Regions from separate parts of the Marinitoga sp. 1135 genome, predicted to be linked through region 2. Evidence: riboswitches for the same ligand, from Rfam matches in the RefSeq annotation. Region 2 holds a riboswitch; the other holds the start of a gene.
The links. A riboswitch is a leader RNA that binds a small molecule or an ion and turns the genes downstream of it on or off. The one in region 2 is predicted to bind cobalamin.

Region 1: linked by a shared signal. The riboswitch ahead of XO10_RS10785 (ATP-grasp domain-containing protein) and the one ahead of XO10_RS04705 (ABC transporter substrate-binding protein) in region 2 are both predicted to bind cobalamin.

What each region holds. Positions count from the first base shown of each region.
Region 1 covers NZ_LBEZ01000009.1:46,285-62,136, forward strand. The annotation lists gene XO10_RS05295 (3'-5' exoribonuclease YhaM family protein) at 1-345, shown strand, start outside; gene topA (type I DNA topoisomerase) at 346-2,589, shown strand; gene XO10_RS05305 (D-alanine--D-alanine ligase) at 2,579-3,478, shown strand; gene XO10_RS05310 (elongator complex protein 3) at 3,539-4,552, shown strand; gene XO10_RS05315 (iron-containing alcohol dehydrogenase family protein) at 4,659-5,753, shown strand; gene XO10_RS05320 (histidine phosphatase family protein) at 5,779-6,420, shown strand; gene XO10_RS05325 (2-phosphosulfolactate phosphatase) at 6,417-7,133, shown strand; gene XO10_RS05330 (peptidylprolyl isomerase) at 7,147-8,817, shown strand; gene XO10_RS05335 (hypothetical protein) at 9,002-9,577, opposite strand; cobalamin riboswitch at 9,812-9,990, shown strand; gene XO10_RS10785 (ATP-grasp domain-containing protein) at 10,043-11,065, shown strand; gene XO10_RS05345 (CoA-binding protein) at 11,062-11,898, shown strand; gene XO10_RS05350 (hypothetical protein) at 11,975-13,126, shown strand; gene XO10_RS05355 (hypothetical protein) at 13,163-13,486, opposite strand; gene XO10_RS05360 (23S rRNA (pseudouridine(1915)-N(3))-methyltransferase RlmH) at 13,499-13,963, opposite strand; gene XO10_RS05365 (FtsW/RodA/SpoVE family cell cycle protein) at 13,965-15,122, opposite strand; gene XO10_RS05370 (HD domain-containing phosphohydrolase) at 15,109-15,852, opposite strand, start outside.
Region 2 covers NZ_LBEZ01000008.1:98,192-114,043, forward strand. The annotation lists gene XO10_RS04700 (hypothetical protein) at 1-2,484, shown strand, start outside; cobalamin riboswitch at 2,578-2,754, shown strand; gene XO10_RS04705 (ABC transporter substrate-binding protein) at 2,807-3,691, shown strand; gene XO10_RS04710 (iron ABC transporter permease) at 3,751-4,704, shown strand; gene XO10_RS04715 (ABC transporter ATP-binding protein) at 4,701-5,471, shown strand; gene XO10_RS04720 (KamA family radical SAM protein) at 5,549-6,664, shown strand; gene XO10_RS04725 (adenosylhomocysteinase) at 7,204-8,427, shown strand; gene XO10_RS04730 (mechanosensitive ion channel family protein) at 8,455-9,264, opposite strand; gene flgG (flagellar basal-body rod protein FlgG) at 9,286-10,071, opposite strand; gene flgF (flagellar basal-body rod protein FlgF) at 10,119-10,853, opposite strand; gene XO10_RS04745 (hypothetical protein) at 10,949-11,887, opposite strand; gene XO10_RS04750 (hypothetical protein) at 11,901-12,338, opposite strand; gene XO10_RS04755 (STAS domain-containing protein) at 12,540-12,869, shown strand; gene XO10_RS04760 (hypothetical protein) at 12,921-14,222, opposite strand; gene XO10_RS04765 (rod-binding protein) at 14,375-14,647, opposite strand; gene XO10_RS04770 (flagellar basal body P-ring protein FlgI) at 14,647-15,639, opposite strand; gene XO10_RS04775 (flagellar basal body L-ring protein FlgH) at 15,649-15,852, opposite strand, start outside.

The DNA of each region.
Region 1 (15,852 bases), on a different contig from region 2:
ATAACCCCTGCTGGTATAGAGAAAACAGATGAAGGCGAGTTAATAGGACATATTGCACTGGGAACAAATATGGTTATAGAAGCTGCAAAAAAAGTTAACAATATGCCTTCTGAAAAACTTGAACAGATACTACATATGATTGTTTCACATCATGGAGAACTCGAATGGGGTAGTCCAATAGTTCCCAAAACAATAGAAGCATTTATATTACATTTTGCTGATAATTTAAGTTCTAAAGTAGAGCAGGTTAGAAATCATATTGAAGAATCCAATAACAAAGATTGGACAGATTATAACAAAAATCTTGGCCGAAAGATAAAAATAACAAAAATGGAGGACAAATAAATGCCTAAAACTGCAAAAAAAATAGTAATAGTGGAATCACCAGCCAAAGCAAAAACAATAGAAAAATATCTTGGCTCAGAATACAAAGTAGTGGCATCCAAAGGACATATTAGAGATTTGCCACAGAAAAAATTTGGTGTTGATATTGAAAAGGATTTCGAACCGGAATTTGAACTCATGCCTGGTAAAGAAAAGGTTGTAGAGGATCTTAAAAAAATAGCAAAAGGTAAAACAGTCTATCTTGCACCTGATATGGATAGAGAAGGAGAAGCTATTGCCTGGCATTTGAGTTATTTACTCGGACTTGATGAAAATGAAGAAAATAGAATAATCTTTTCAGAAATTACCAAAAACACCATTCAGGAAGCCATAAAATCACCAAGAAAAATAGATAAAAATAAAGTTGGTGCTCAATTAGCAAGGAGAATTCTTGATAGGATAGTTGGTTATAAAATAAGTCCTATTTTATGGAGAATTTTAAAGGATTATAATACCAGTGCCGGTAGAGTACAATCTGCCGCTTTAAAGATACTTGTTGACAGAGAAAGACAGATATTTAAGTTTAAACCAAAAGAATTTTATAAGATATTTTTAAAGTATATGGAACAGGATATACCACTGGTAAAAATAGATGGAAAAAAATTTAAAAAAGAAAGTATTTCAGAAAAGAAAAAAGAAGAAATATTCAAAGAACTGGAAAACGCTATTTACTCTGTTACTGCGGTTACAGAAAAGGAAACAAAGAAAAATCCCCCTCAACCATTTATAACCAGTACATTACAACAAAGCGCAATTTCAAAATATGGCTGGTCATCACAAAAAACAATGCAAATAGCTCAAAAACTATACGAAGGTATTGAAACAAAAGAAGGCCCTATTGCCTTTATCACATATATGAGAACAGATTCAACAAGAATCTCAGAAGACGCTATGAAAAAAGCTCACGAATATCTCGAATCAAATTTTGGAAAAGAGTATACAGGTCATTTTAAGGTTAAAAAGTCAAAGAAAAAGATTCAGGATGCTCACGAAGCTATAAGACCAACAGATGTATTTATGGATCCTAAAAAAGCAAAAGAACTTATCTCTGGCGATGCTTTAAAATTATATACATTAATCTGGAATAGGTTTATGGCTTCACAATCAGCTCCTTCAAAATATATTGAAAAAACATATACAATAAGCGATAACAATAAAAAATATGAATTTGAAGCTGTTGGAAGAAAAAGAATATTTGATGGATTTGAAAAATTCTGGAGTTCAAGCACAACTGAAAAAGAATATGAAATACCGGAAAAGGGTATATTAGAAAATATTGAATTAAAGGCAGAAAGAGATGAAACCAAGCCACCTTCAAGATATACAGAAGCTTCATTGGTAAAAGAAATGGAAAGTAAGGGAATTGGAAGGCCTTCTACATATGCAACTATAATCACTACATTATTAAATAGAAAATATGTAATAAAAGAAAAAAATTCATTAATACCAACACTTGTTGGATTTGTAGTTTCAGATATACTCGAAATGAACTTTCCGGAAATTGTTGACGTTAAATTTACCGCCCATATGGAAGAGAACCTGGATAAAGTTGAATCTGGAGAAATGGATTGGAAAACCCTTTTAAAGGAATTTTATGCAGAATTTGAAAAATTCCTTAATGATACAGATAAAAAATTAAAAGAGCGTTCTATGGACTTTACATATAATACAGATATTTCATGTGAAAAATGCGGTGAAAAGATGCAACTCCAATTTGGACGTTACGGATTATACTTAAAATGTCCAAAATGCGGTGAAAACAAAGGCATTCAAAAAGGCGCCTTAGGTGTTACCATTGATAAAAAGGTATATTTAGATGAATCATTTTTAAAAACAGAAAAAGGAAAAGAGGAAGGAATAGGCAGACAATGTCCAAAATGTGGCGGTGAATTGGTAATAAAAAGCGGAAGATTTGGAAAGTTTATAGCCTGTTCAAATTATCCAGAATGCAAATATACTGAACCATTACCGGCAAGAGGTAAATGTCCAAAATGTGGCGGTACCGTTCATAAAATGAAAAGCAAAAAGGGGAAAGTATATTATAAATGTTCAGAATGTGGTGAAATGTTCTGGGATGAACCTTCCGATTATAGATGTCCTTCATGTAACGGACCTTTATTCTATAAAAGAAAAAACAGAGAAGAAATGCTCTATTGTCCAGAAGAAAAGAAATACTTTAAAGAAAGTGAGATAAATGAACTATAAAATAGCCCTTATTTATGGCGGTAATTCAAATGAACGTGAAGTTTCAATAAGAAGTGCAAAAAATATAGCTATGGCCATTGTAAAAAATGGCTATAGCTTATGTAAGTATGATTTAAAAACAGATTGGGAAAGGTTTGTTAATGAATATAAAATTGCAGATCTGGTTTTTAACATTGTTCATGGCTATGAAGGTGAAGATGGAACTTTACAGAGAAAACTTGAAAAACTTGGAATTGAATATATTGGATCAGATTCCAGCACTTCTGAAAAGACCTTTGATAAATGGGCGTTTATTCAAAGTATAAAAAAAGATTTCTCTGTTCCAAAATCCTTTTTAACAGACAAATATATAGAACCGCCTTTAGATTTTCCTTTAATTATTAAACCAAGGAAAAGCGGCTCTAGCTTGGGGATTCATATATGCCATAATTTAGATGAATATAATAAATTTCTTAAAGAAGAACTCCAAAATTTTGGCGAAATAATAATACAGGAATATATAAAAGGTCGTGAAATCTCTGTAAGTATCATTCAGAAAAATGATGAAACCTTAGTTCTACCTATTCTTGAAATAAAACCTAAAAATGAATTTTATGATTATGAAGCAAAATATACAGAAGGATATACTGATTTTGAAGTGCCTGCAAAACTCGAAAAAGATTTAGAAGAAAAGATTATAAAAGATTTTAAAAAGCTTTTTTTAATGATGAATATACGGGATTTTTGTAGAATTGATGCAATAATAAAAAATGATAAATATTATATTCTGGAAATAAATACAATTCCTGGAATGACTGAATTAAGCGATTTACCTCAATCAGCAGCAGCATATGGCCTTTCTTTTGAAGAATTGGTGGATATACTAATAAAAAATCATTTAAAAGATTAAACAATCGGGCTTTTAGCCCGATTTTAATATATTTAATATAATCGTACAGAGGTGATTTTAATGTCAAGAGAATATATAATTCCTGTTTTTATACCACACGCGGGTTGTAAAAAAATATGTGTATTTTGCAATGAATATTCTGCAACAGGAATAAGAAAAAAACCTGATGAAAATAATTTAAATGATATATTCAATAGATATATTGAATATTTCCCTGAAAACGTAAATCCTTATATAGCCTTTTATGGAGCAACATTTACAGGAATGGACATAGAATTAATGAAATTTTACCTTAACTGGGCAGAAGAAAAAATTAAAAATGGCTTGGCATATGGCATTAGATTTTCCACATCACCAGAAGAAATTACAGAGAAAAAAATGAATGTTCTAAAAAATTATACAATTAATTTTATAGAAATTGGTATTCAATCATTTTATGAAGATATAATAAAAGCAGCAAACAGGCCACACGATTTAAATAACGTCTGGAATGCAATTGAATTATTGGAAAAATATGACTTTGACTATGGCATTCATTTAATGACAGGTTTGCCAAAAAGCTCTTATTATAAAGACTTAAATTCTGCAGTAATTGCAACATTTATAGGTGCTAAAAGTGTGAGGATACATCCAACAGTTATTTTAAAAAATTCAACACTTGAAAAAATGTATAAAAACAAGAAATATACTCCAGAAACGCTTGATGAGGCTGTTGAAAAAGTAGCTAAAATGACAGAAATTATAGAAGCTAATGATAAAAAGGTAATAAGACTTGGTATATGTTTATACGGTAAAGAAAGAGAAAATGTTGTAGCTGGTCCTTATCATGATTCTTTTGGTGATCTTGTAAGAAGTAAAATAGCTCGAGATATTATTGAAACTTTTGCTAAAGATAAATTGATTGTTCCTATGCAATATAAAGCAAATTTTATTGGCTTTAAAAAGAGCAATAAAGAGCTTTTGGAACACAGCAATATAGAATTTCATAATGGCAGTAAATTTTTATTAAACAATATTGAACTTAAATATGCTGATATTCTAAAAATCTTATTAAATCAAAATTTCATCTTATAGTAAAAAAGATAATTTCAATTTTTCTATTTTAAAATTGCAATTTGCTATTTCCTCTTTTTTTTATTATAATAATAGATAAGAAGATTTTAAAAAAGGGGTGATTGAGATGCTATACCATATGCCTACAAAATTGTATTACGGAAAAGATATTATTTCTAAACATAAAGATGAAATGATTTTAGGAGAAAAGGCTCTTATTGTTACAGGAAAACATTCTGCAAAACTTACAGGAGCACTTGATGATGTGATTTCTGTTCTTAATGAATTTAAAATCCCATATGTGCATTATGATGAAATAGGTGAAAATCCCACATATGATATGGTTATAAAAGGAAAAGAACTCGGTATAAAGGAAAATTGTGATTTTGTTATTGCCATAGGCGGTGGAAGCCCTATGGATGCAGGTAAGGCTATTTCTGTCTTAATTGCGAATCCAGAGTTAACACCAGATGATTTATTTGATTCTTCAAAATATGAAGTTTCAGTACCAATTATAACAGTTCCAACAACTGCAGGAACGGGAAGCGAAGTTACAGAATACGCTGTTTTAACAAAACCAAACGGAAGAAAATCCGGTTTTAAAGATGTTCTAATATTCCCTGATGTTTCTTACTTAGATCCTAAATACATGACAAAAATGAGCAGGGAGTTAACTCTTACCACTGCTGTTGATGCGCTTTCACATTCCATTGAAGGTGTTCTTTCAAAAAAGGCTACATTTATGTCTGATATCCTTGCAAAAGAATCTATCTCATTAATAAAAGAATATCTTCCAAAAGTATTAAATGATCTTGAAAACGTTGAATATAGAGAAAAACTGGCTTTAGCTTCAACATTAGCTGGAATAGTTATAGCCCAAACTGGAACAATATTACCACATTCTCTTGGATATAGAATTACCATTCACAAAGGAATAAGGCATGGACAGGCTACAGCTATATTCCTTCCATTTGTACTTGAAGAAGTAAAAAAAGCAGAACCGGAAAAAGTAAAAATAATTGAAGATATATTTGGTTCAATTGATGAGTTCACAACCTTCTTAAAAGAACTTGGTATTTATAACTTTAAATTTGAATATAAAGACGATGAACTTGATTTATTTATAAATGAAGTTTTAAATTCATCACATGTAAAAAACACACCGGGTGAATATAATTACAACAAGATTAAAGATATGTATAATAAAATATTGGAAATGTGATAAAATAATATTGGAGTGATAAATTTTGAAAATATTTCTTATAAGGCATGGAATGACAGATTGGAATCTAAAAAGAAAATGGCAGGGCACTGTGGATATAGAATTAAACGATATAGGCAAAGAACAGGCAAGAAACCTTGGAAAAAGATTTAAACGTGAGAAATATTCAAAGGTTTATGCTTCACCTTTATCTCGAGCTTATAATACTGCTCTTGAAATATCTAAAAATATAAATAAAAAACCTATAATTCATGAAGGTTTAAAAGAAGCTCACGTTGAATTGTGGAATGGATATCATATTGATGAAGTAAAAGAAAATTTCCCGGAAGAATTTAAATTATGGGGAAATGATCCGTGGGCATATATTAAGGGCGTTGAATCTATGGCAGAAGTTCAGGCAAGAGGAGTAAAAGCCTTAAAAGAAATTGTTAATAATACCTATAATGAAAATGTTGTAATTGTTTCACATGCACTTCTGATCAGAAGCTTAATTTGTTGGGTATTAAATCTTCCTTTAAACCAGCATAGAAATTTTATGCTCGATAATGCGTCAGTAACAACTATAGAATTTGAAAATAATAGATATAGATTAATAAATCTCAACGAAACATGGCATCTTGATATTGAAAGAATTATACATCCAAAAACAGTGGAGGAAGAAATATGAGATTATATGCTTATTTTCTACCAGATGTAAAATTGGAAAATCATAAATATTATTTTGTGGTTGATACTTTAAGAGCATCAACTACAATGGCCACTCTTATTTCTGTTGGAGCAGAAAGCGTTTCAATAACCGATGATCCTGATACAGCAATACAAATAAAAAATATGGATAATAATGTAGTATTAGTTGGAGAAAGAGGCGGATTAAAAATTACAGGCTTTGACTTTTCAAATTCTCCAACAGAAATTTTAAGAAATGCTAATCAGGTAAAGGATAAAAAGGTTATTTTATGTACTACAAATGGCTCAAAAGCTTTTTTAAAAGCAAACGATATGGGAATTACCATTTCATTGTCTTTAATTAATCTTAAATCAGCTATTCAATATGTTTTAAGTAAAAAAATTGATGATATTGGAATTGTATGTTCTGGAACAGATGGATATGTTTCTCTTGAAGATGTATTTACAGCAGGTAGATTTTTATCTATATTATCAAAACAGGATATATGCTATTTCAACGATGAAGCATATATAGCATTAAATATGGCTAACATTCCACATACCAGAATATTCCAGTATTCTTTACATGCTCAAAAACTCAAAAAACTTGGCCTTGAAAAAGACCTGAAAATGAGCTTTAATGAAGGATTGCTAAATGTAGTTCCTATCTCAAAGGCAAAAACAAATGAGTTTAAGCCAAAAATAGAAATTTAGTCGGAGGTGTCCAATGAAAAAGGTATTAGTTTTATTGTCATTAGTAGTATTTGTATTAGCAGGTTTTTCTGAAGAAATTGTTGGTTATTTAATGAAAGACGGAAAGATTTTAAGTAATTATTATCTTACAGAAAAGGCTTTTAAAATTGAATATTTAAATTCCCTTCAACAAATGCAACAAAACGGTCAGCAATTTGATCCTATGAAAGAACCTTTTTACATGGTTTCTACAATAAAAACAGCTTTAAGTTATAAAATTCTTGAATACTACGCAAACGAAAACAATTATAAACCCAATATGGAAGAAATAGACAGAAAAGTTGAAGAACTCGCTTCACAATACTTATCAAATGAAGATACAAAAAAACAGATTATTTCTTACTTTGGCTCTGAAGATAGTTTCAAAGATTATATAAAAAACAATTTATTAGCTTCATATTACTATAAATATATTGACTCAAAAATAGGAACAGTTACAGAAAATGAAGTTAATGAATATATAGAAAAAAACTTTGAAAAATTAAAAGAAGATAATGATAAAGTACTTACACAACATATTCTCGTTACAGATGAAGCTACCGCAAATAAAATATTAAACAAAATAAAAAGCGGTAAAATTTCATTTGAAGATGCTGCAAAAAAGTACTCTATTGATAAAAATTCTGCTGTTAACGGTGGAGAAATTAACTGGGTTACAAAAAAACAGGTTGTTGAACCTTATTTCTTAGCAGCCTGGAATGCGAAAATCGGTAGTATTGTAGGTCCTGTAAAAACAGATTATGGTTATCATTTAATAAAGGTTAAAGATAAAAAGATTTATAATTCTCCAGAAGATATGGAAAACAATTCAGAAATTGTGGAAAAAATTAAATCCGACTTAAAAAACGAGAAATTATACAAATGGTATATGGACTATTCAAAACAATTTGATTTTGCGATAGTTTATAAACCTCTAATCTATGAGGATAGAATCCAAAAAGCTAAAACAATTGACGATTTAATGGATATAGAAAAAAAATTATTCGACGCAATAAAAACAGATCAGGATGTACCAGAAGAATGGAAACTCAGTTATGTTACTTTAGCAAAAAAAATAAAAGAACAAATCCCTGAAATTATAGAACTTGAAAAATCCTTATTAGTTCTCGATAACAAATACAAAAACCTTGATGAAAAAGCTTTAGACGAAGAATTAAATAAAATAGAAGAGGAAATCTCTAAATTAAAGGACTCACCTGAAAAGAAAGAAAAAGATCAGCTTAAAACAAACCTTGAAAATTTATACTACATAAAAATAATGTATCCTTACTTAATAAACAAAACAAATACAGAATTAAAAGAAGATATAAAAGAAAAAGAAGATTATTCCAGAGAACTCAATAACAGAAATTTCATTATTTTAAAAGAAATTTATATGAAAAACAAAGATATGAATACACTTGTAGAATTATATCAGCTTAATCCAGAAGATCCCGAAATTGCATTTGATTATAATTATTCATATTACAACTATATCAAGCAATATATTCAATCACAACCAAAAGATGTAATTCAACCAGAGCTTGAAAAGCTTTTAAAAGCTTTTGAAGGAATTGTGGAAAAAACAGATAACCCGGAAATAAAGTCTCAGTCAGAAAAGATTATAGAAGAAATAAAAACAACTTTAAAAAACATGATGCAATGAAAATATTTTCTCAAAATGTAAAAAAAGATTTAAATTTATCAGTTTCTTGTAACTGTTAATTAATATATCTAAGATATAATAATTTTGAAATCCCCATCCCCCGATTCCATATACATATATGGTTTCGTAAAAGCCCCGATTGTCGGGGCTTTTGTTTTTTTATTATTATTTAATCAATAAAAATTTATTCATCAAATTCTCCTAAAAACATTCCCCAATATTCCCATGCTTCCCAATCAGGATATATTACTACTTTATCCTCTTCTTTTTCATAATACACAACTCCTATATACCATCTGTCTTTTATATAATAAGCGCTTCTTGTAATATCATAATGTTTTGATGTTGTTTCACCTACTGCAGTGAGATCAAAAGATAAATCTGCTGTTAATACCTTTTCTACATCAGGACAGATATTTTTTAAATCAGCCGGTGGTTCTGATTCTTTTTCATTTGTTATCTCAAGATTTTCAATCTTTCCTGTAACTTTTCCTGTACTACCATCATAAATTGGACAATGATAAATAAGCTCTTCTATAGCCCACTCCCATGCATCTTCGTCAAAATCTGTCATTCCTGTAACATTAACATTGTAAAAGTACTTTTCTAATACGGTTATAGAAGAATTTTCTGTAATGTTTTTCAAATCATCAAAGTAACTTTGGAATACGTCTGAATTATCCTGTTGTAAAAGATCTACACACCCTACAAAAAGAAAAGCAATGCTTAATAAAACAAGTATAAGAGTTACCTTTTTCATATAAACACCTCCCTGAAAATTTGTATTTAATATCCTTAAATTATAATTTTACTATAATTCCATTATTGATTCAAGTTTTAAAAGATATTAAAAAAAAATAAAAATTCTTAGTTTTAATTAGATTTTAAAATTTTATCAGGCATAATTCTACAAAATTAGAAAATATATACTATCTTTTCAGGTTTGTATGTAAAGATCTAATATGGTAGAATCATATAGAAAATTAAAAAAGTAAATACCTCCGGAATTAAAGGTGAGAAATCTTAAAAGGGAAGATGGTGAGAATCCATCACGGCCCCGCCACCGTAACCGGGTACGAAACCAACAAAAGGCCACTGGGAATTGTCCTGGGAAGGCGTTGGGAGTAGGATGATCCGGAAGTCGGGAGACCTGCCTTTAATTCCAGAGCGATCCTGATCTCGCGGGAGATTAGGATGGAATTTTTATTTTATAGGAGGGATTTAAGTGAAAGTACATGAATTTATTGGTAAGGGTTTTTTGCAAGATTATGGAATAAAAGTGCCTCAATCGTATCTAATTACTTCTGAAAAAGACATTAAAGTAACATTCCTGCCTGCAGTATTAAAGTCTCAGGTGTTAGTGGGCGGAAGAATGAAAGCAGGCGGTGTATTATTTGCACATACAGAAGAAGAATTTTCTGAAAAAGCAAAATATCTGCTAAAAAAAGAAATAAAAGGCGAAAAACCTTATGGGGTTCTCGCTGAAGAAATGATTCCCATAAAAAAAGAATACTATATATCTCTACTACTTAATAGAGAAGAAAAAGAAATAAGTATACTATTTTCCGAAAGTGGTGGTATTGATATAGAAGAAAACAAAGATTCAATTATAAAAACAAATTTTGAAAAATTTCATGAAGTAATTCCGGAAAAAATCCAGAAAATATTGCCTAATTTAAGAAAATTATTTAGAGAAAAGGATTTAACCCTTCTTGAAATAAATCCATTAATCGAATCAGAAGGAGGAGAAATAATCGCTCTTGATGCTGTAATGCATCTTGATGATAACGCTATATTCAGACAAACCTGGGCAGAGGAATTTGTTGATGAAAAGTATCCTTTTCACTTTGTAAAACTTGAAGGAGATATTGGAATTATCGGCTGTGGCGCAGGAATAGTTATGGCTACAATGGATGCTGTTAAATTACATGGTGGAGAACCAGCAGATTTTCTTGATCTTGGTGGAGGAGCTGAAAAGGATATTACTCTTGAAGCTTTAAATTTATTAAAGAATTCTGGAATAAAAAAAGTAATTCTAAATATTTTTGGTGGAATTACAAAATGCGATGAAATAGCCAGAGGACTCGTTGAATTTAATAAGGAAAATCCTGATATACAATTATTTATAAGATTAACGGGAACAAATGAAAACGAAGCAAAGGAAATTCTAAAAAAACACAATTTAAATTATTATGAAGATATGTATTCCATGATTCTTGATGCAGTGAAAGTGGGTGAGTATAAATGATTTACGGAAATGAAAGAGTTTGTGTCCAGGGTATTACCGGAAAATCTGGACGATTGCATACAAAGAAGATGCTCGATTATGGAACAAATATTGTATGTGGTGTTTCAAAAAACAATAAAATAAAGGATTTATATAATATTCCTGTATTAACCAATATGAAAGATGCTGTAGAAAAATATAATGCAGATACATCTGTTGTATTTGTACCTGCTCCATTTGCAAAAGATGCTATTTTTGAAGCTATTAATGCTGGCATAAAAAAAATTATAATTATCACAGAACATATTCCTCAACAGGATATGCTGGATGTATATCATATTGCAAAGGATAATAATGTAAGGGTAATAGGACCTAATTGTCCTGGCGTAATATTACCTGGAATTTCAAAAATCGGGATTATGCCTGAAAAAGCTTTTAAGCCTGGAGAAATTGCTGTAATATCAAGAAGCGGAACTTTAATGTATGAAATATCAAATTATCTTTCTTTATATTCAAAAGGCATAAAAATCGGAATTGGTCTGGGTGGTGATCCAATTATCGGAACATCTGTTGAAGAAGCTTTTGACTATTTAATTGAAAATAATATAAAAGAGGCTGTTATAATAGGTGAAGTTGGGGGGAATGATGAAGTTACAGGTATCAAAAATGCTCTTAAAAAAGGTTATAAAGGGAATATAAAGGTATTTTTTGCTGGAAGAACAGCTCCAAAAGGAAAAAGAATGGGACATGCCGGAGCTATTGTAGAAGGTTATGAAGGTAGTATTGAATATAAAGAAAAGCAACTTCTTGAAATGGGAATAAATGTGGTTAAAAATATACCAGATCTTTTATAAGAAAAGTAAATATAAAGATAATAAATTTTGATATGATATAAATAACTATATTATTATAACAAAGGAGTTGAAGAAGTTGCTTTCAAATCCATATTTTCTTTTATTTTCATCAATTTTTTTAGGTATCTTTATAGGTAAGTTTAAAATAGGTAGATTTAAATTAGGGAGTTCGGGAACCCTTTTTAGCGGATTATTTTTGGGGTGGTTGGCTACCACCCTCCTTTTAAAAGATAATAATCTTTCTTCAATCCAATTATTAAAGGCTTCATTTCACCAATTTTTTCTTTTTTCTTTGATTTTATTTATTTCAGCTGTTGGATTAATAGCTTCCAGAGATATTAAATTTATCATAAAAAAATTTGGAAGTAGATTTATAGCCATGGCATTTGTTATAACTCTTTCTGGTTTCATTCTATCCTATTTTTTTGGAAAAATATCAGGATATAATATTTATAATTTTATTGGAGTATATTCTGGTGCCCTTACCAGTTCCCCAGGACTTGCAACAGCACTTGAAACTGTTCCTGATTTCCAGGATGAAATAACCTTTGGATATTCTGTTGGATATATCCCTGGTGTTCTTGCGGTAATTCTTTCTATGTACTTAATTCCTGTAATATTTAAAATAGATATTTCAAAAGAAAAAGAAAAACTGGCATCTGAAATAACTTTTGAAGAAGATAAAATTAACAATTTTGACTTCATGGCATTTTCTTTTGTAATAATTGTAGGTATTCTATTAGGTAAGATAAATATCAATCTTGGAATTATACAATTTTCACTTGGCATGACCGGTGGAATATTGATTTCGGCTTTATTTTTAGGTTCATTAGGTAAAGTTGGACCTATTAATTTTAAAATGAACAAAAAAATCTTAAAAAGTATTCAAGAATTAGGATTGCTTATGTTTTTGTCATCTGTTGGATTGAAATCTGGATATAACACCTTTAATAATCTTAACGAAAAAACGCTTATTTTAATGTTTTTCGCACTAATTATTGCTTTTTTTTCTATTCTAATAGGTTATATTATAGGAAGATATATTTTTAAACTTAACTGGATAATTTTATCTGGCGCTATTTGTGGAGGAATGACAAGTACTCCAGGACTTGGTGCCGCAATTGATGCAAATGAATCTGAAGAGGTTGCTTCTGGATATGGGGCAACATATCCATTTGCATTACTGGGAATGGTAATATTTACAAAGATTTTTTCTTTATTAAATTAACACATAAAAAATAACCCTGAAATTTGATTTTCAGGGTTATTTTTTACTTGAAACTTCAAATATTATCTCCAATTTTAATTCTTTGTCCATAAAAGTAGGTGGATTTTCAGCCCATAATTCTTTCTTTGAAATATCCTCTGAAGAGTATTTTTCAAAACATAATTCGCAACTTCCCATATGATAGAATTTTATATAATTTATTTTATCATTTTCCTCGAATAAAATAAATTCCTCATTGCTTTCTTCATCTAATACCTTTCTCACTGGAATTAATGCATTTTCAGATATATTATCCATAGAACTTAAAAATTTATATACATCTTCATATGTTTTCATCCTCTTAAATATTCTCTGATGCACACTTTCACCTTCTTAATAATGATATTTTTCGTTATTATTTATTTTAAATGCTCTATATATTTGTTCCAGTAAAAATAGCAGTATCATTTCATGCGTAAAGGTCATCTTAGACATAGAAAGCAAAAAATCTGCATTGTTTCTTATATATTCATGATGTCCCAACGGTCCTCCAATAAAAAAAGATATGTTTTTTTTACCTATTCTCCATGTATCTATTTTTTTTGCAAAATCTATTGAGGATAATTCCTTTCCTCTTTCATCAAGAACAACCCTGAAAACATCTCCTGTAAAATATTTTAAAATCCTCTCCATGTCCTTTTTTTTATACTCTTCTGCTGATATTTTATTTAAATCATCTGATAATGGCAAAGTAATTAATTCCACTCTATCATATTTAGAAGTCCATTTCAAATATTGTTCAAGACCTGTTTTTATAAATTTCGTCTTTGGTTTTCCAATAACATAAACCTTTATCATATTAATTCATTTCTCCTTTAAAATTCGTTTCATCATCTATATAATTTTCTTCTGCATATGATTCTGTTGTTGCAATACCTTTAGTTACCAAACCCAGCAAAAATGAAAAAATAATTATCTGACTCCCTCCATATGAAATCAAAGGCAACGGAACTCCTGTAACCGGCATTATTCCCAAATTCATCCCTATATTTTCAAAGACATGAAAAAATATAATCAAACTTGTTCCAAAATATATGTATTTCCAGAATCTTCTGGAAGTTTTTTGTGCATAAATATACATTCTATAAATTAATATTCCATAAAGCAATATGATTACAGTTATTCCCAAAAATCCAAATTCTTCACCTATTACAGAAATAATAAAATCATTATGGTCTTCCGGTACAAAATCAGAAAGATTCATAAAACCATTTAAATATCCTTTTCCAAAAAAACCACCAGAACCTATTGCTCTCATTGCCTGTAAAGTATTATATGCAACTCCAGCGGCATTTTTTTCAGGAAATAAAAAACCTATAATTCTGGCTTTTTGATAATCTTTCATAAAATAAAAGGCAAAAGGTGAGGAAAATAACATTAAAAACATTGAAGTTTTCCATGTTTTTTCATGTTCACCAGAAACATAGGTTAACATAAACCATAAACCAAATGTAAATAACGTCATACCCAGATCCGGCTGTTTAAAGATTAATCCAAGCCCTAACAACGTTGTTAGAGATAATATATAATATGCTTTTTTGTTTTTTTCTGCAAGGTATTTTGCAAAAATAATAAGTGTAAAGATCAAAAACAAATGAGAGGGCTGTATTCCAACAGGACCAACTCTTATCCATCGTCTTGCACCATAGCGTGCTCGTTCAAATACCAAAACATATATTAAAAGAAAAATAGTAAAAGAATATAAATAGCCGATAATTCTTTTTAAAAAACTTTCTTTTAAAAAATATGCGGTAAAAAATACTATTATTCCTAACGTTGAAAATATTATTTGTTTATAATAATTATCTTCTATATACTCTCCATATGTAGCTGTTCTTACTGCAAAAACTCCTATTATCAAAAGTAAAAAATATATTAAAGGAATTATATACTCAAATTTTCTCATTCTTTCAAAAGGTTCTGTATAAATTCCTGACAAAGGATTATTTCTTATCATTGTAATTTTTCCTCCAACTTTCTTCTTTTAAGAAAGCTACAAATTTCATTGCTAAATCAGGATCAAATTGTGTTCCGGCATTTTTTTCAATTTCCTTTATGCTTTCTTCAAATGAAAGTGCCTTTTTGTAAGGTCTGTCTGTTGTCATTGCATCAAAACTATCAGCAAGAGATATTATTCTTGAAATAAATGGTATTTCTTCGCCTTTTAATCCTTCTGGATATCCTCTGCCATCCCATCTTTCATGATGATACTTTGCAATAATTGCATATTCATCCATATAACCACTTTGTTTAAGCAATTCATAACTTTTAGTGGAATGTGTTTTTACTATTTCATATTCTTCATCTGTTAATCTTGTCTCCTTATTTAAAACTGTTTGGGGAATAAAGAATTTTCCTATATCATGCAATAAACTGGACCAATAAACCTTTCTTATCATATCTTTATCCAGTTTAAGATATTCTGCAAATTCTGTTGCATAATATGCAACTCTTTCTGAATGACCTTTTGTATATTTATCATAATACTCAAGAGCTTTTACAAGAGTTAATACAACATTTTTATGGAACCTTCCTTCTTCTTTTGAAATTTGCTTTAATCTAACAAATGCAGAAGCAAGATGCGAAAGAGCCTCTACAAGTCTCATAGATTCATTTGAAAAAGTCTTTCTGCCATTTTTTACACTTATATCCAGAGCAATTTGCCCAATAACATAATTGTTTATCTT
Region 2 (15,852 bases):
GAAGATACGAGTGATGATGAGAGAGATAATAAAGTTGATTTAAATGACTTCCTTATTTTTGTAAAACATTATGGAACACAGCAGGGAGATACATTGTACTCAACACAATGTGATATATATCCTGCAGAAATTGCACCTGTTAAGGATTGGGTTGATGAAAATATTTATAGTGTGGCTTTTAAAGATGGGAAAATAGGAATAGAAGATTTTATTATCTTTGCAAGAAATTATAAAAAGAGTGTTCCTGTTGAAAATTCAATTCCAGAATTTCCATCAGATGCTGATTCAAATGTAACACCTTCAGATGAAGCGCAAAATGTGAATATTGGTACGGAAAATGTAACTTTCCCAGATGCCAGTGATGAAAATGGTGATGAGCTAAAATACACTGTATACATAGGAGTTGATAAAAATAATCTTAAGAGTGATACTTCATCATCGACAACGGTGAATATTCTTAAAATCTTAGGAGTGGATAAATTAGATAGAGGTAGAACCTATTATTGGAGAGTAAAGGTATCAGACGGAAAAGGCGGAGAAGATTGGATACCTTCTAAAGATGATTTCTATGAATTTACCACTTCAGGTCTGGATACATTGTTTGTAGCAGGAGGATATGAAGGAATATTTGTAATTGATATTTCTGATACTTCTGCTTCAACCCCAGCAACTGTTGCAAATTCAGTAAATACAGAAGGTTATGTATATAATTTATCTAAATTTGAATTTGATAGTAAAGAATATATAGCTGTTTCAGATGGAAATAACGGAGTAGCAGTTTATGAATATACACCATCAAGTTCAGCTTTAACAAAGAAAACAGATTCTTATTATTTTGGAAGTACTGCATATGATGTTCTTGAAACAACTGTAACAAGTCCATCTACAAAGGCATATATTCTGGTTGCAGCATCAACAGAAGGATTACAGATATTGCATTTTGATAATAGTGCAGGAGAATTATCTTACGTTTCAAGTATTTTAGGTTCTTCAGATGTAAGAGGATTGTACCAATCTGGAGATTATGTATATGTTGCTGCAAATGATGGATTGCATATTGTAGATATTAGCAATATTAATAGCCCAACAGAAATTGGTAGTTATGAAATAAGTGGTGCATTAAATGTATATGTTGACGGAAATTATGCATATGTTGCAGCGGGAAGCGGAGGAGTATATAAGATAGATATTTCAGATCCAGCAAATCCTTCAGAGGTTGCAAATGCAAGTATGGAAGCATATGATGTTAGTTACAAAGACGGTTATGTATATATAGCTGCAGGAACAAATGGAGTTATAAAATTAGATGGAAATACATTAAGCGAAGATTCAAAATATGATAGCGGTATTTATTATGTAGGTAATATACTTATCGATGGTGGAACTTTATTTGCTGGAAATAAGAGATATGGATTATTAATCTTAAATATTGATACTATGGAAAAAATTAATACATTGGATAATGGGGCTGTAGCAAAAGCCACAAAAACATTGGAAAATTATATTATTGTAGCTGATTCAGAAAATGGAGTAAATATTTTAGACGCAACAACATTATCCTTTACAACTGCAAAATCAACAGCATCAATACAGCTTGATGGAATTGCAAAGAGTGTTGAAGCTACACAATTAACAAATATTTTTGTATCCAAAGGGAGTTATGGAGTAGATGTATTAAAATTTGATACTTCAAATGGAAATCTTACTAAATTAAAGAGTTTACCTATTTTAGGAGAAGCTTATAATGTAACTATAGTTTCAACAGTTGTTTATGTAAGTTCCGGTAGTGGAGGATTAAATGTTTATGAAAATAGCGGAAATTATGATTTTGTAAACAGAGTTCAGCTTTCTGGAAAAATAGTAACTGATTCAGCAACAACTGATGATAATAGATTAATAGTTTCTACAACTGATTCTATTGAAATATATGATATTTCAAATCTTGGTGCCCCAACAACAAGTTCAGATTATAGTGGATATAATTTAAGTAATGGTAGTATTTTTGATATTGAAACAGCAACAATTGGTGCAACAAAAACGTATATATATGCAGCAGCTGGATCCGAAGGTGTAATAATTTTGAAATATGAAGGAGATACCAGTAGCGCAACGTTAACTAAATTAGGAAGTTCAAGATTTGATGATGCATTTATTACAGATATAACCTTAGATGGCACAGATACGCTTATATTATCTGCAGGAAATAAAGGTGTAATAATTATGAAGGTTTCTGATCCAACAGAACTTGGTGATGCAGATGCAAGAAATATAGGTGCAAGCAATGATTCAGACAGTGATGGAAATTACGTAGAAAATTCTTATGATACTCAGGGAAATACAACGTTTGTGGAAAAGGTAAATGATGGAACTAATGATCATTATGTTGTATCTGATGGCGAAAACGGCCTTGTAATATTAGATAGCAATCTTGATTTAGAAAAGGATTATAACTGGTTAAACTTTGAAGGTTTAGCTGCAAATTGATCTGTTATACCCCCGGGAATTTTCCCGGGGTTTTTTTATGGTTCTTTATATTCATGAAATTATATGATATAATATACTCGAAAAATAAAAAGTAAATAAAAATTCCTTTAAAGTGTAAGGGAAAGCGGTGAAAATCCGCTGCGGGCGCGCCACCGTGAGTGGGGACGAAACTGGCAAAGTAACGCCACTGGAATTGTTTATATTCCGGGAAGGCGCCAGGAGTAGGAAGATCCACAAGCCGGGAGACCTGCTTTAAAGGGATTTGTTCCATCTTCTCGCGAAAAGAAGATGGAAAATAGATTTTATATAGGAGGGATTATAGATGAAGAAGGTATTTTTGGCAACACTGTTGTTATTATCTTTTATGGCATTTGCTTTTCAACCTGTGACACTTGTAGATGATCTTGGAAGGGTTGTTGTATTTGATAAAGAGGTAGAAAGGATTGTTGTAGCTGCACCAGCTATTTCTGATTTTATTGTAAAGCTTGGTGCTAAGGATAAAGTTGTTGGAGTTACTGATTTTGATTCCTATATTACAGATGTTGAGAAAATAGGAAATATGGTTCCGCTAAATGTTGAAAAAATTGTATCTTTAAATCCTGATGTTGTATTATTAACCGGGGGATTTCAGGAAGGGGAAGTTTCAAAGCTTGAAAAATTTGGAATAAAGGCTTTTGTTATAAATCCAACTACTTTAAATGAAATGTTCAGGGATTTATCTCTTGTAGGTGTAATTCTTGGGAAGGAAAAAACTGCACAGGATTATTCATTTAAGTTAAGACAGAGAATGTTGAATATAGCCAAAAATACATTTACATGGAAAGAGAAACCAAGAGTTATATATCTTTCTGCATATGGTAGTGTTTCACAGATGTGGACATGTGGAACTGGAGCATATTTAAATGAATTAATTGCATATGCTGGTGGTATTAATGTAACTGCTCCATATACAGGAAATAATGGATGGTTTGCAGTGGGTCCGGAATTTGTAATTAAGGAAGATCCTGATATAATTCTTGTTCCTTCATATTATCCTGGGGATAAAGGAGCATATGATTTAATTATGAATGCTGAACAATTTAAAGATATAAAAGCTGTAAAAAACAAGAAAGTATTTATCATAGACGGAAATAAGGCTTCTTTACCAAATACAGGATTAATAGACTTATTGGGAGAGCTAAATAAACTCTTCAGTGAAAATAGATGAAATTAATTAAATCGGGGAAAACTTCCCCGATTTTTTACCTGATTTCTGGAATTGTTTTAGTGTTTTTTTCTATAATTCTTTTTGTTTCACTTGGAACTATAAATATTCCATTTGTTGAGGTAATAAAAGGATTTTTTAATTTATCTGAAAATACATTGTACAATAGAATAATATTTAATTTAAGATTGCCTCGTGTTTTAGGAACATTGCTTATAGGGGCAATACTTGCCGTTGCAGGGAATGATTTTCAAATGATAATAAAAAATCCACTTGCAGATCCGTTTATTATTGGTATTTCTTCAGGGGCAAGTTTTGGAGCTATATTATACACCGCTTTAAAAAGTGTATATGGTCTTGAATTACCTTTTGGAATAGAGATGTTTTCATTTATTTCAGCGATTATAGCAACATTTATTACCTTTTTATTAGCAAAAGAAGGGAAAAAAATTCCTGTTATATCTTTAATTTTAAGTGGTGTGATTGTTGGATTTACATTTAATTCAGTTTCGACATTATTGACAGTTTTATTCTGGCAAAATTTATTGCATATAAACTTCTGGCTAATGGGAAGTACAGGAAATATAGTCTGGGGAGATTTATATCTTCTATTGTTTTTTTTGATTTTACAAATTACTGTGAATTTTGTATTTCATAAAAAAATTGAAGTGGTAGCAATGGGAGACGATATTTCGGTTTATTCTGGAGTTAATCCCGAGAAAATAAAAATTTTAGTACTTTTAATTAATGTTTTTGCAGTTGCTGTTGTTGTTTCCAAAGCAGGGATTATAGGTTTTGTAGGTTTGATAATTCCACATCTGGTGAGGAAATTAACAGGTCCTGGAATTAGATATTCAACATTGGGATCTATTATTTATGGAGGAATATTTCTCGGGTTTGCCGATTTGTTTTCAAGATACCTTTTTAGACCTACAGAGCTTCCAATTGGTGTAACTACTTCTATAGTAGGGGCTCCTATATTCATAATTATCATGAAAAGAGGAAGAAAGATATGAGTATTTTAAAGATAAAAGATCTTATCTTTTCATATAACAATCATTTTAAATTGAATATTTCTGAAATGTATCTTGAAAAAGGTGAATTTGTTTCTATAATAGGGCCAAATGGTTCAGGGAAAACAACTATATTAAAACTTTTAACTGGTTTAGAAAAACCAATGAAAGGGAATATATATGTTGAAAATAAATCTATTTATGAATATTCCAAAAAAGAATTGTTTAAAAAGATTGCTGTTGTTCCACAGGAATTCTTTACATCATTTGATTTTAAAGTGGAAGATATTATTTCTTCTGGAAGAATTCCATATGCGGGTTTAGTATCAGTTGAGGAAAATAACAAAGTAATGGAAGAAACAATGAAAAAAACAAATACATATGTTTTTAAGAATAGAGTATATAATTATTTAAGTGGTGGTGAAAAGCAACGCGTGATGTTAACGCGTGCTCTGGTTCAACAGACCGATATTTTATTACTTGATGAATTTGTTTCTCAAATAGATCCAGGATTTACCCAGCAATTAATAAGAATGGTGAAAAATGAAGTTGTAGAAAATAATAAAGGAATACTGGCAATATTCCACGATATTAATATTGCATCATTGTATTCTGATAGAATATATATTTTAAAAAATGGTGAAATAAAGTATTCAGGAACGCCTGAAAAAGTAATTACCAGGAAAATAATGAAGGAAATTTTTGATATAGAATGTTTTATTGTGGAGCATCCTTTCAAAAATAAGCCACAGGTGATTTTTGAATATTAATTTGATAAAAATTGTGAAATTTGATATAATAGAATTGAGTTATATTTATACAAAAAGAACGAAAGGAGGAGGATGAATTGAGTAAGGTAAAGTATTTAGTAAAAATTGATCAGGTGGAACAATTATCACAGGAAGAGAAAGAACAGTTAAAAAAAGTAACTGAAAAATACAAATTTAGAGCAAATGATTATTATCTTGGATTAATTAATTGGGAGGATCCCAATGATCCTATAAGGAATTTGATAATTCCGCAAATGGGTGAATTGGAAGAATGGGGAAGATTAGATGCATCCAATGAGAAGTCATATACCATAAGCAAAGGATTGCAGCATAAATATAGAGATACAGCTTTGCTTTTGGTAAATGATGTATGTGGAGGTTTTTGTAGATTCTGTTTTAGAAAAAGATTGTTTATAAATGTTGGTGCAGAGGTTGTTAGAGATGTAAGTGAAGACCTTGAATATATAAGACAACATAAGGAAATAACAAATGTATTATTAACAGGTGGAGATCCATTATTGCTTGCAACTGAAAAGCTGGAAAATATTATAAAACAGATTAGAGAAATTGAACATGTTCAGATTATAAGAATTGGATCAAAGATGGTTGCATTTAATCCACATAGAATTATTGACGATCCAAAATTAATTGAAATGATTAAAAAATATTCAACTGATGAAAAGAAGATATATATTATGACACAGTTTAATCATCCAAATGAAATAACTGATGTAGCAATTAAAGCTGTAAATATGTTATTAAAAGCAGGAGCAATTTTAGCCAACCAGACACCGTTAATTAAAGGTGTAAATGCTGATTATAAGACATTGGAAGCATTGTTTAAAAAGCTTTCATTTATAGGTGTTCCACCATATTATGTATTTCAGGGAAGACCTGTTGCTGGTAATAAACCATTTGCAGTGCCTGTTGAAGAAGGATATCAAATTTTCTTAAAGGCTATTATGAATGTTTCTGGACTTGCTAAGAGAGCTAAATTTGCTATGTCTCATGAAACAGGTAAAATTGAAGTTGCAGGACTTACAAAAGAGCATATTATCTTTAGATATCAAAGGGCACATGATCCTAATAATGCAGGTAAGTTTATGGTATATAAAAGAAATCCAAATGCATATTGGCTTGATGATTATAAGGAACTTGTTGAAGAATTCGTTGTTGAAAATCCACAACCATAATAAAATCCCCGGTTATTTTTTATAACCGGGGATTTTATTATATAAGTAAAACATAAAAGAAAACATGAATAAAAAGGTGAATGAAGGCTTGAAATTTCCCTAACGGAAATATTGTGTGAGCCGGAACAGCAAAAGTATTGTGAAAAATAAAAACGAATGAAGACTCGAAGAACGCCCGAAAAAACTGCGAATGAAGAGGGACAAAAAAACAGGATGTTTTTTTGAGCGCAGCTTCTGCAGGGATGCAGAATCTAAGCGACCCCGCGAATATGAGCAGTTTTTGAGGATCAGCGTTCGAGTTGTCTGAAAGAGTTTTTATTTTTCACAATTATAAGAAATTTCACCGCCTGAAGAAACCTTTTTAGGAGTGTTTTTTATAGAACAAGGATTAGAAATTCTTGCCGTCTGAGTGAATATTATTTTTCTACTTGAGGGAGTTTTTATTTTTCTCAATCAACACCACAAAAAGATTTTTGTTTATTGTAAAAATAGTGTATAATTTTAGTAAGGGATAAGATGAAAAACAGGAGGGGAAGAATATGGATTTAGTAGAATCAGGAAGAAAGAAGATTGAATGGGTTAAACAGCACATGAAGGTTTTAAATACTTTAAAAGAAATGTATATGGATGAACAACCTTTTAAAGGAATTAATGTGGCAATGAGTATTCATTTAGAGGCAAAAACAGCATATACAGCTGTTGTTTTACATGAGCTTGGTGCAAATGTTGCTATTACAAGTAGTAATCCTTTGTCCACGCAAGATGATGTTGCTGAAGCGTTGAAGACATATGGTGTAAATGTATATGCAAAAAGATCAACAGATGAAGAATTATATTGGAAAAATATAGATAAAGTTCTTGAAATTAAACCTAATATTGTTATAGATGATGGTGCAGATCTTGGAATTAGAATAGTTGAAAAATTTCCAGAATTGCTTGAGAATATTTGGGGGATTAATGAAGAAACGACTACAGGGATAAAGCGATATAAGGCGCTTTTAAATGATGGGAAATTGCCAGTTCCTGTAATAGATATAAATGATTCATATATGAAATATCTTTTTGATAATAGGTATGGAACAGGGCAATCAACATGGGATGGAATAATAAGATCAACCAATCTTACAGTAGCGGGTAAAAATGTTGTTGTAGCTGGATATGGCTGGTGTGGTAAAGGTGTTGCAATGAGAGCCAAAGGGTTAGGAGCAAGGGTAATAGTAACAGAAGTTGATCCAATAAAGGCAATAGAAGCTGTAATGGATGGATTTTCTGTAATGCCAATGGATGAAGCAGCAAAAATTGGAGATTTCTTTGTTACTGTAACAGGAGATATTGATGTAATAACTGAAAAACACTTTATGATGATGAAAGATGGAGTTGTTTTAGCTAATGCAGGACATTTCGATATTGAAGTAAAGGTTGCAGATCTTGAAAGAATAAATACAGAAAAGAAAGAGGTAAGACCGGGTGTAACTCAATATACAATGCCAAATGGAAATAAATTGTATTTACTTGGAATGGGGAGACTTGTAAATCTTGTAAATGGCGATGGACATCCAGTAGAAATAATGGACTTATCTTTCTCTTTACAATTAGAAGGTGCAAAATATATTAAAGAACATAGAGGTGAAATAGAAGTTTCTGTAAGGCCTGTTCCTTATGAAGTGGATTTAAATATTGCGAAAATAAAATTAAAGACAATGGGAATTGAAATTGATGAGTTAACTCCTGAACAAATTGAATACTTAAATAGTTGGAAATAATAATAAATAATAAAACAACGCCAATCATTAAAGGTTGGCGTTGTTTTTTAAGTTAACGTCTATTTGAGTAAATGGGATTTCAATATTATGTTCTTTAAGTAATTTATGTATTTCTGCTGCAATTTTATTTGGATTTTCGAAATAAACTTCTTTTTTAAGCCAGAATTTTAAAGAAAAGTCAATTGATGATGAATTAAATCCAGAAAATAAAACCCATGGTTTATGATTTTCATCTCTATATATTAAAGAGGAAGAATTTAAATATTCATCTATAATATTAAGGAATTTATTCAGGTCTGTATCATAAGAAACTCCAATATTTATCTCGTTTCTTCGTATGTCTTCAGGCCAGAAATTTGTTATTGAACTGTTCCAGATTGTTTTGTTTGGAATTCTTATAAGTTTTCCATCAAAGGTTTTTAGTATTGTATGATTCAAGTCTATTTGATCTATTATTCCAGATATTCCATTAACTTCAACAATATCTTTTTCTTTTATTGTTTTTGAAAACATTAATAATATTCCACAAATAAAATTAGATAAAGGTTCTTGAATTGCAAATGCCACAATAACTCCGGAAACTCCAAGTCCTGTAAGAAAGGGCATAAAATCTTTAAATATGAGGGATAATATTATGAATCCACCAAGAGTATATGAAACTATATTTGTTAATACTTTTAAAGTATTTTTGTATTCAAGTTCTTTTCCAGTTTTTTCTGTTACCGCTATAATGGTTTTATATACAATTTTAGAAAAGTATTTTGAAAGAAATAAAACTATAATACTTATTCCTATTCGTATTGCATAATCTATCATCAAATTAACGTCAATATTCATATTATATCCCCCAGTTAATTATTATCTCTTAAGTGTTCCCACCGTTCTTAAGAAATCATCTGCTGTTTGAACAGCTTTTGCGTTTAAATCATATGTTCTTTGAGCTACAATCATATTTACCATTTCTTTTACTACATCTACATTTGATTTTTCAAGAGAACCCTGTTCAATTGAACCGTAGCCGTCCTGATTTGGTATACCTTCAGTTGCTACACCTGAAGCGTCTGTTGCAAGATAAAGATTATTTCCAATAGCTTTTAATCCAGCTGGATTTACAAATTTTACCAATGTTATATTTCCAACGTTTTGAGTTGTTCCATCTGGTAATTTTGCACTTACAATTCCATCAGGTGATATATTTACACCTGTTGCGTTTGCTGGTATTGTAATATTTGGAACCATCAAAAGACCGTTTGAATTAACAAGCCTTCCATTTGCATCGATTTTAAATGCACCGTCTCTTGTATATGCAATTCTTCCGTCCTGCATTTGTACCTGAAAGAAACCGTCTCCGAAAATGGCTAAATCAAATGTTCCACCAGTTTGTTCAATGTTTCCCTGTGTGAATATTCTATTTGTTGCTGCTATTCTAACACCATGACCAACATATTCTCCAGTTGGTAGCATTGAGTTTTGTGCTGTAGGTGTTCCAGCTTCTTTTATAGGTGTGTATAACAAGTCCTGAAACTCAATCCTTTGAGCTTTATAACCTGTTGTGTCAACGTTAGCAAGATTGTTTGATACAGTATCAAGTCTTCTCTGTTGAGCAATCATTCCTGTTGATGCAGAATATAATGATACTAACATAATATCTTCCTCCTTGAATTATCTTAAATAGGTTATTTTATATTATTTTAAATTCTTTGAGCGCTTTCTATTACCTTACCTGTCATTGTGTCCTGGGTAGTTACAGATTTTTCTAATATATTAAATGCTCTATTAGCATTTATAAGATTTATCATTTCTTTTAAGGTATTCACATTTGATTTTTCTATACTTCCCTGAATAATCCTGAAATTATCAGCTTTTATTTCATTTCCTGTAAAGAGATTTATTCCAAATTTTGAAGGGTTTTCAAGATTTACTATTGCTATTTTTTGACCTGTTAATTGATTACCATTGTAAATATTTCCTTTTTCATCAACATTGAAATTTTGTGGGATTTGTATAGGTTTATTATTTTCGTCTAAAACATAATCGCCTTCAGAAGTAACTAAAAATCCTTTATCATTTCTATTGAATTCTCCATTTCTTGAATAATAAATGTTGTTATTTCTCATAACTTTAAAAAAGCCATCTCCAAAAATTGCAAAATCTAAAGGATTATTTGTTGTTGTTATCTGTCCTTGCTCCAATATGGGTTTTGTTTCATCGGCAATTAAAGCAGTTTCCATATAACCAACATGTTTTCCGCGGTTTATATCGGTAGAATCATAATTTCTAAATTCTTTTTCAAGATAGGCTTTAAACATTATTTCATCTTTTTTATATCCTGCAGTATCAGCATTTGCAAGATTATTTGAAATATTATCCAGTTGAGCCATGTTGGCAAGCATTCCCATTGTTGAGAAATATAAACCTCTTGTCATATATAAAATCGCCTCCTGCGAATATACTCATTAATATATTTCTATTGTTGAGGTAATATTCCCTAAAAAATTAAGGCTTTCCATATTGGAAAGCCTTAAAAGGACGATATCTTTGACATCTCTGATACTAAATTGATAGTACATGTGTATTTGGAGTTTTCGAAATTATTTGAAACATATGTGTTGTCATCTTTTTTGATGAAGTTATTTAAATCTTTCATGGAAAATTCTCCATTGTGTTTTAGAATTACAAAAACTTCATTTGGTATTTCAAATATAATGTTACTTAGATATGATTTTATATAAATTTCACTGTCGTTCTTTGAAGATGGGATTATATGGATTTTTGAAGCTTTTGCGTCAATTTTTGTTATTTTGTTGTTTATTCCAAATAAATCCAGTAATAGATTTCCTGTGTTTGAATTTATTTCAATATGTGTTTCATAATTTTCCGGGATTTTTATTATATTTGCCATCTTTTCCATGGATTTTATTGAGTCAAAACGTAATTTGTTTTTAAGCTTTAATTCGTTATTTTCAAAAAGAATATAATTTTTAAATAAGGAATTTTTATAGGATTCGATAACTTTAATTTTATTTTTTTCGTCTTCGTTTAGTGTTACGCTATTATCACTCCAGCTGGTATCAATATAAACTTTTAATTCAGAATTTTTTTCAGGCGTAAAAACTTTTTCTTCCTGTGTTTTATCGTTTTTTTTCATGGATATAGAAACTTTAAATGAAAAGATTCCAATTAATCCGGCGGAAAATAATAAACTTCCAATATAGAGCATAAATACATCACCAAAGGAAAGAGGATTTTTAAATCCGATTGTGATATCAATTACAAGTAAGAGGCCAAATATAACTGAAGCAAGGGCTTCTTCTGTTTTTTTCTTAAAATTTGAAATACCAAATACAATACTTGCTGCGGCTAAAAAACCTTTTATAATGATTCCTATTGTTATAATATTTCCTGAAAGTGATAATAATATTAAAGCTCCTAAAATTATAAATAATATGCCGTATATCATTGTCCCACCCCGCTTATCGTTTTAAGATTTTTGTTATTCCATAGGATATTAACCATGCGCCGACTATCACAAAAAAAATATCTTTATATCCAAAATTAAAGTTATATATATCAAATGCATCGAGTAGTAATATAGGTCCTGTTAATAAACCAAAAATCAAATCTGATACAAACTTTATTTTTCGATTTTTTGAAGTTAAAAAACGTTTATTCCATAGATTTTCTGTTATATCATCTATTATTTCTTCGGCTTCTTCACCCCTTAATGTTACCTTTTCGCCATCTGTTGAAAGTTCAAGTACAGTATTTTTGTTTCCAAGAAATGGAAATATTAATGCAAAAATTCCAAAGAGTATTTCAAAGATTATCAAAAAAGATGTAGGCCAGCTTATTGTAATTGAAGTAATAATAAATAATCCTAAAGCCATAAAAAATACAGGAATAAATTTCATAAAACCCCTCCTTAAAAATATTAAGTATTTGATTTATAATCATTAATATTATATACTATTTTTTTATAAAAATCAAGTTATCTATTTAAATTTATTTATTCGAATAAAATTATCTTTTTTTAAATGTTTTTGAATCTGAAAAAAAATATGGTATAATATCGTTGAGATATCTTAATAGTACATGATTATGGAGGTGGAATAATGGATTTCACAGTTGATTTCTCAGAAAAGGACTCCTATTATTTAATAAAGGTTGAAGGTGAAATTGATGCTTATCATTCCGCAACGTTTAAACAAAAGGTAAAAGAGAAATTTGCTGAACCTAAATTTACTAAGTTTGTGATTGATATGTCAGCGGTTTCATATATTGACAGTGCTGGATTAGGGGCAGTTGTAAGTTTATTAAAAGAAGCAAGAAATCTTAATAAAGAACTTGTTTTAGCAGGATTACAATCACAGGTTAGAAAGATTTTTGAAATGACAAAGCTCGATAAAATCGTTAAAATTGTAGATACTGTTGAAGAAGCTTAAATAATAAAAAGCTGGTTCGAAAATGAACCAGCTTTTTTATTTATAGGAGTATTATTTCATAACAAAATTAATTTCAACTACAGGATTTCCTTCAACATCCTTTGTTAATATAGCAGATGCCAATCCGCCATAATTTTTTTCTGTTAATCCTGAAATCCCAAGATAATCTTCTGCAAATTTTATTATATTTTTTAAATCAAAGAACATTATGCTAAATTGTGGATTTGGAACCTTGTTTTTTAATTCATTGTATACTTTGTTTTGAGATAATTTTTCTTTTGATTTCTGGAATTTATAAACTTCTTCTTTTTCTTTGTTTGAAACGTATAATAAATCTCCATCCTTCCATATATATATGCTTAATTCTTTGTCTTCTACATTTTCTTCGATTTTTATATAATTATCTGATATTACTTTGTATGTGGTATCATTTTTTGAAAGAATATCTTCAACTTCTTTAATTGTTAATCCAGTGTTGGCGACCAAAGAGAAGATAAGATCTATATTTATTTCTCCAGTTTCTTCATCGCTATTTATATTCATATTCATGTTTTGCTCAACCCAATTTGATTTGTTTAATATATCTTTTATTGTATCGCCGGAGATATTTAAACCTGGAATATTTGTATCAAAATCTTTTGGAATATAATTTGTTTTTGAATAATATAATCCATAGAAATTATCTGTTTCGTAATTAAATGAGTCTTTTATATTTTCAGGTATATTATCCAGGATATAGAATTTTCCATATAAGATAGAATCTTTTATATATGAGAATCCATAACCGTTTAAGCTGCTTGTTTGAATTTCTTCATAAATACCTGTATCATTAAATCGTTTTTTAGGCGTATAACCAATTTTTGTATTGTTGTAAAAATCACCATTTGATGTAATGATTAAATAATCCTGTAAATCGCTTTTTTTAACTATATAGCTGAGGTTAAGATTTACATCGTCTGTAGGGATTAATGTATCTGCTAATTTTTTGAATACTTCAACAAACTTTTCGCCATCGTTTAAAGGACCGAGTATAATACCGAAATCGTAATTGTTATCTTCAGGTTCAACTACAAAAAAAGCAATGTTATTTTTAAATGCATCGTATATATCAGAGCTTTCCATTTCCAGAGATTGAGCTATAGCATCGATATATGCGACAGCATATGTTTCTGCATATAGCGGATCGTCCAATACAGTTCCAAATGAATTAACTGTTTTTAAGTCTTCATATACTTTTTGTGCATTGTGAAAAACAAAAACTGTTTTGGAATTTTCCGGAATTAATTGATAAATATCAGCAAAAATACTCAATGAAATGATAAGAATGGTAAATACAAGTAAAACCTTTTTCATGCTCCACCTCCATAATTTTAATAATTAATAAAATCAATTTAATTATATCATAAAATAAAAATTTAAAGTGATGATTATGAAAAAATTAACATATAAATTAAATTTTTGAAAAATAAATTTATAATATAAATGAGGAAACCATTATGGTTTCCTCAAGGTTTTTGATAAGCTTTTAGGATGTCGTTTATAAGAGGTTTCATGTTGTTTTTTGCTATTAGTACTGAATATTGATCGATAATCATATCATTAAACCATTTCTCTGTATTAGATTTTGGAAGTAAGGTGTTTTCAAATGCCTTTGAGTTATACATATCTTTAAATACTTTTGAGAATACTGAACTTACCAATTCTGCAGCAACTTCTTCTTTTTTTAGATTATGATAATCCTTTGGAGCGCCATTTAATGTTATTGATGAAATATTCATTATATCACCACCAGTTCAGCATATAAATATCCGGCAGATGAAAGATTTTGTATAATAGCGATTATATCTTGGGGAGTTGCACCTGCTGCTTTTAATGCATTGACCAAATTATATATAGTTGCATCACTATCTCCCACTTTTCCATTATTAACAGTAATAACAAAATTACCATAACTTATAGTAAAATCTGCTATTTTTACATTTCCGCCAAATACTATAGTTCCTGTTTTTTCGTTTATAACAATTTTTGCTTTTGAATCTGGATCAATTTCAACATCTTCTATTAATGCGAGGAATGAAATTAAATCGTCTGAGAAAACATCAGGTATTTTTACACGTATAGCAGAAGGATCCATAGCCTTAGCTAATTTTTGACCAAATTGAGCATTAATTGATAATGCTGTTCTTGCTGCTGTTGTTATATCGGGGTTTCTGAGTAGCACTGTTACAGTATCATTTGAAACGATATTTGCAGGTATTTCATTTTCTACTATTGCTCCCTGGGGAATTGTACCGTTTACCTTGTTTCTCTTTTGAAGGTTTGCAGTATTGCTAACTTCTACACCACCTGTAATTACACTTCCCTGAGCAACAGCATACACCTGACCGTCTGCACCGTATAAAGGAGTTTGTATTAAATATCCTCCTTCAAGGCTTTTTGAATCTCCTGCAGCTGTTACAACAACATCCAGTTTCATACCTTCTTTATAAAAAGCCGGTATATCAGCAAAAACAAAAACAATAGCCGAATTTTTTGTTGTGAATGAATTTTGAATATTGATGTTAAGATTTTTCATCATATTTGATAGTAATTCTGATGTAACCTTCCCTGAATCTCCTGTGCCATTTAATCCTGTTACCACACCAATTCCAAATAACTGATTATCTCTTGCACCTCTAAAATAGGCAATATCTTTTAATCTTACAGCTGAAAAAGATATAGAATAAAGCATTATAATTAAGCTAAATATAATAAAAGTTTTTTTCACCATAGTCACCCCTTAAAAGAATAGATTTGATATTCCAGAAAGCATCCATGCCAACCATGTTTTTTTGTTGGGATTTTTTTGTAAATCAGTATCTCCCTGATACCATATTTTTGCTTCAGCAAGATTTTTAGAGTCTATAACGCCATCTTTAATATATTGCGGATCAACATAACCTTCTATTATCATTATCTTTTTCTGTGAATCTACCTTAAATTC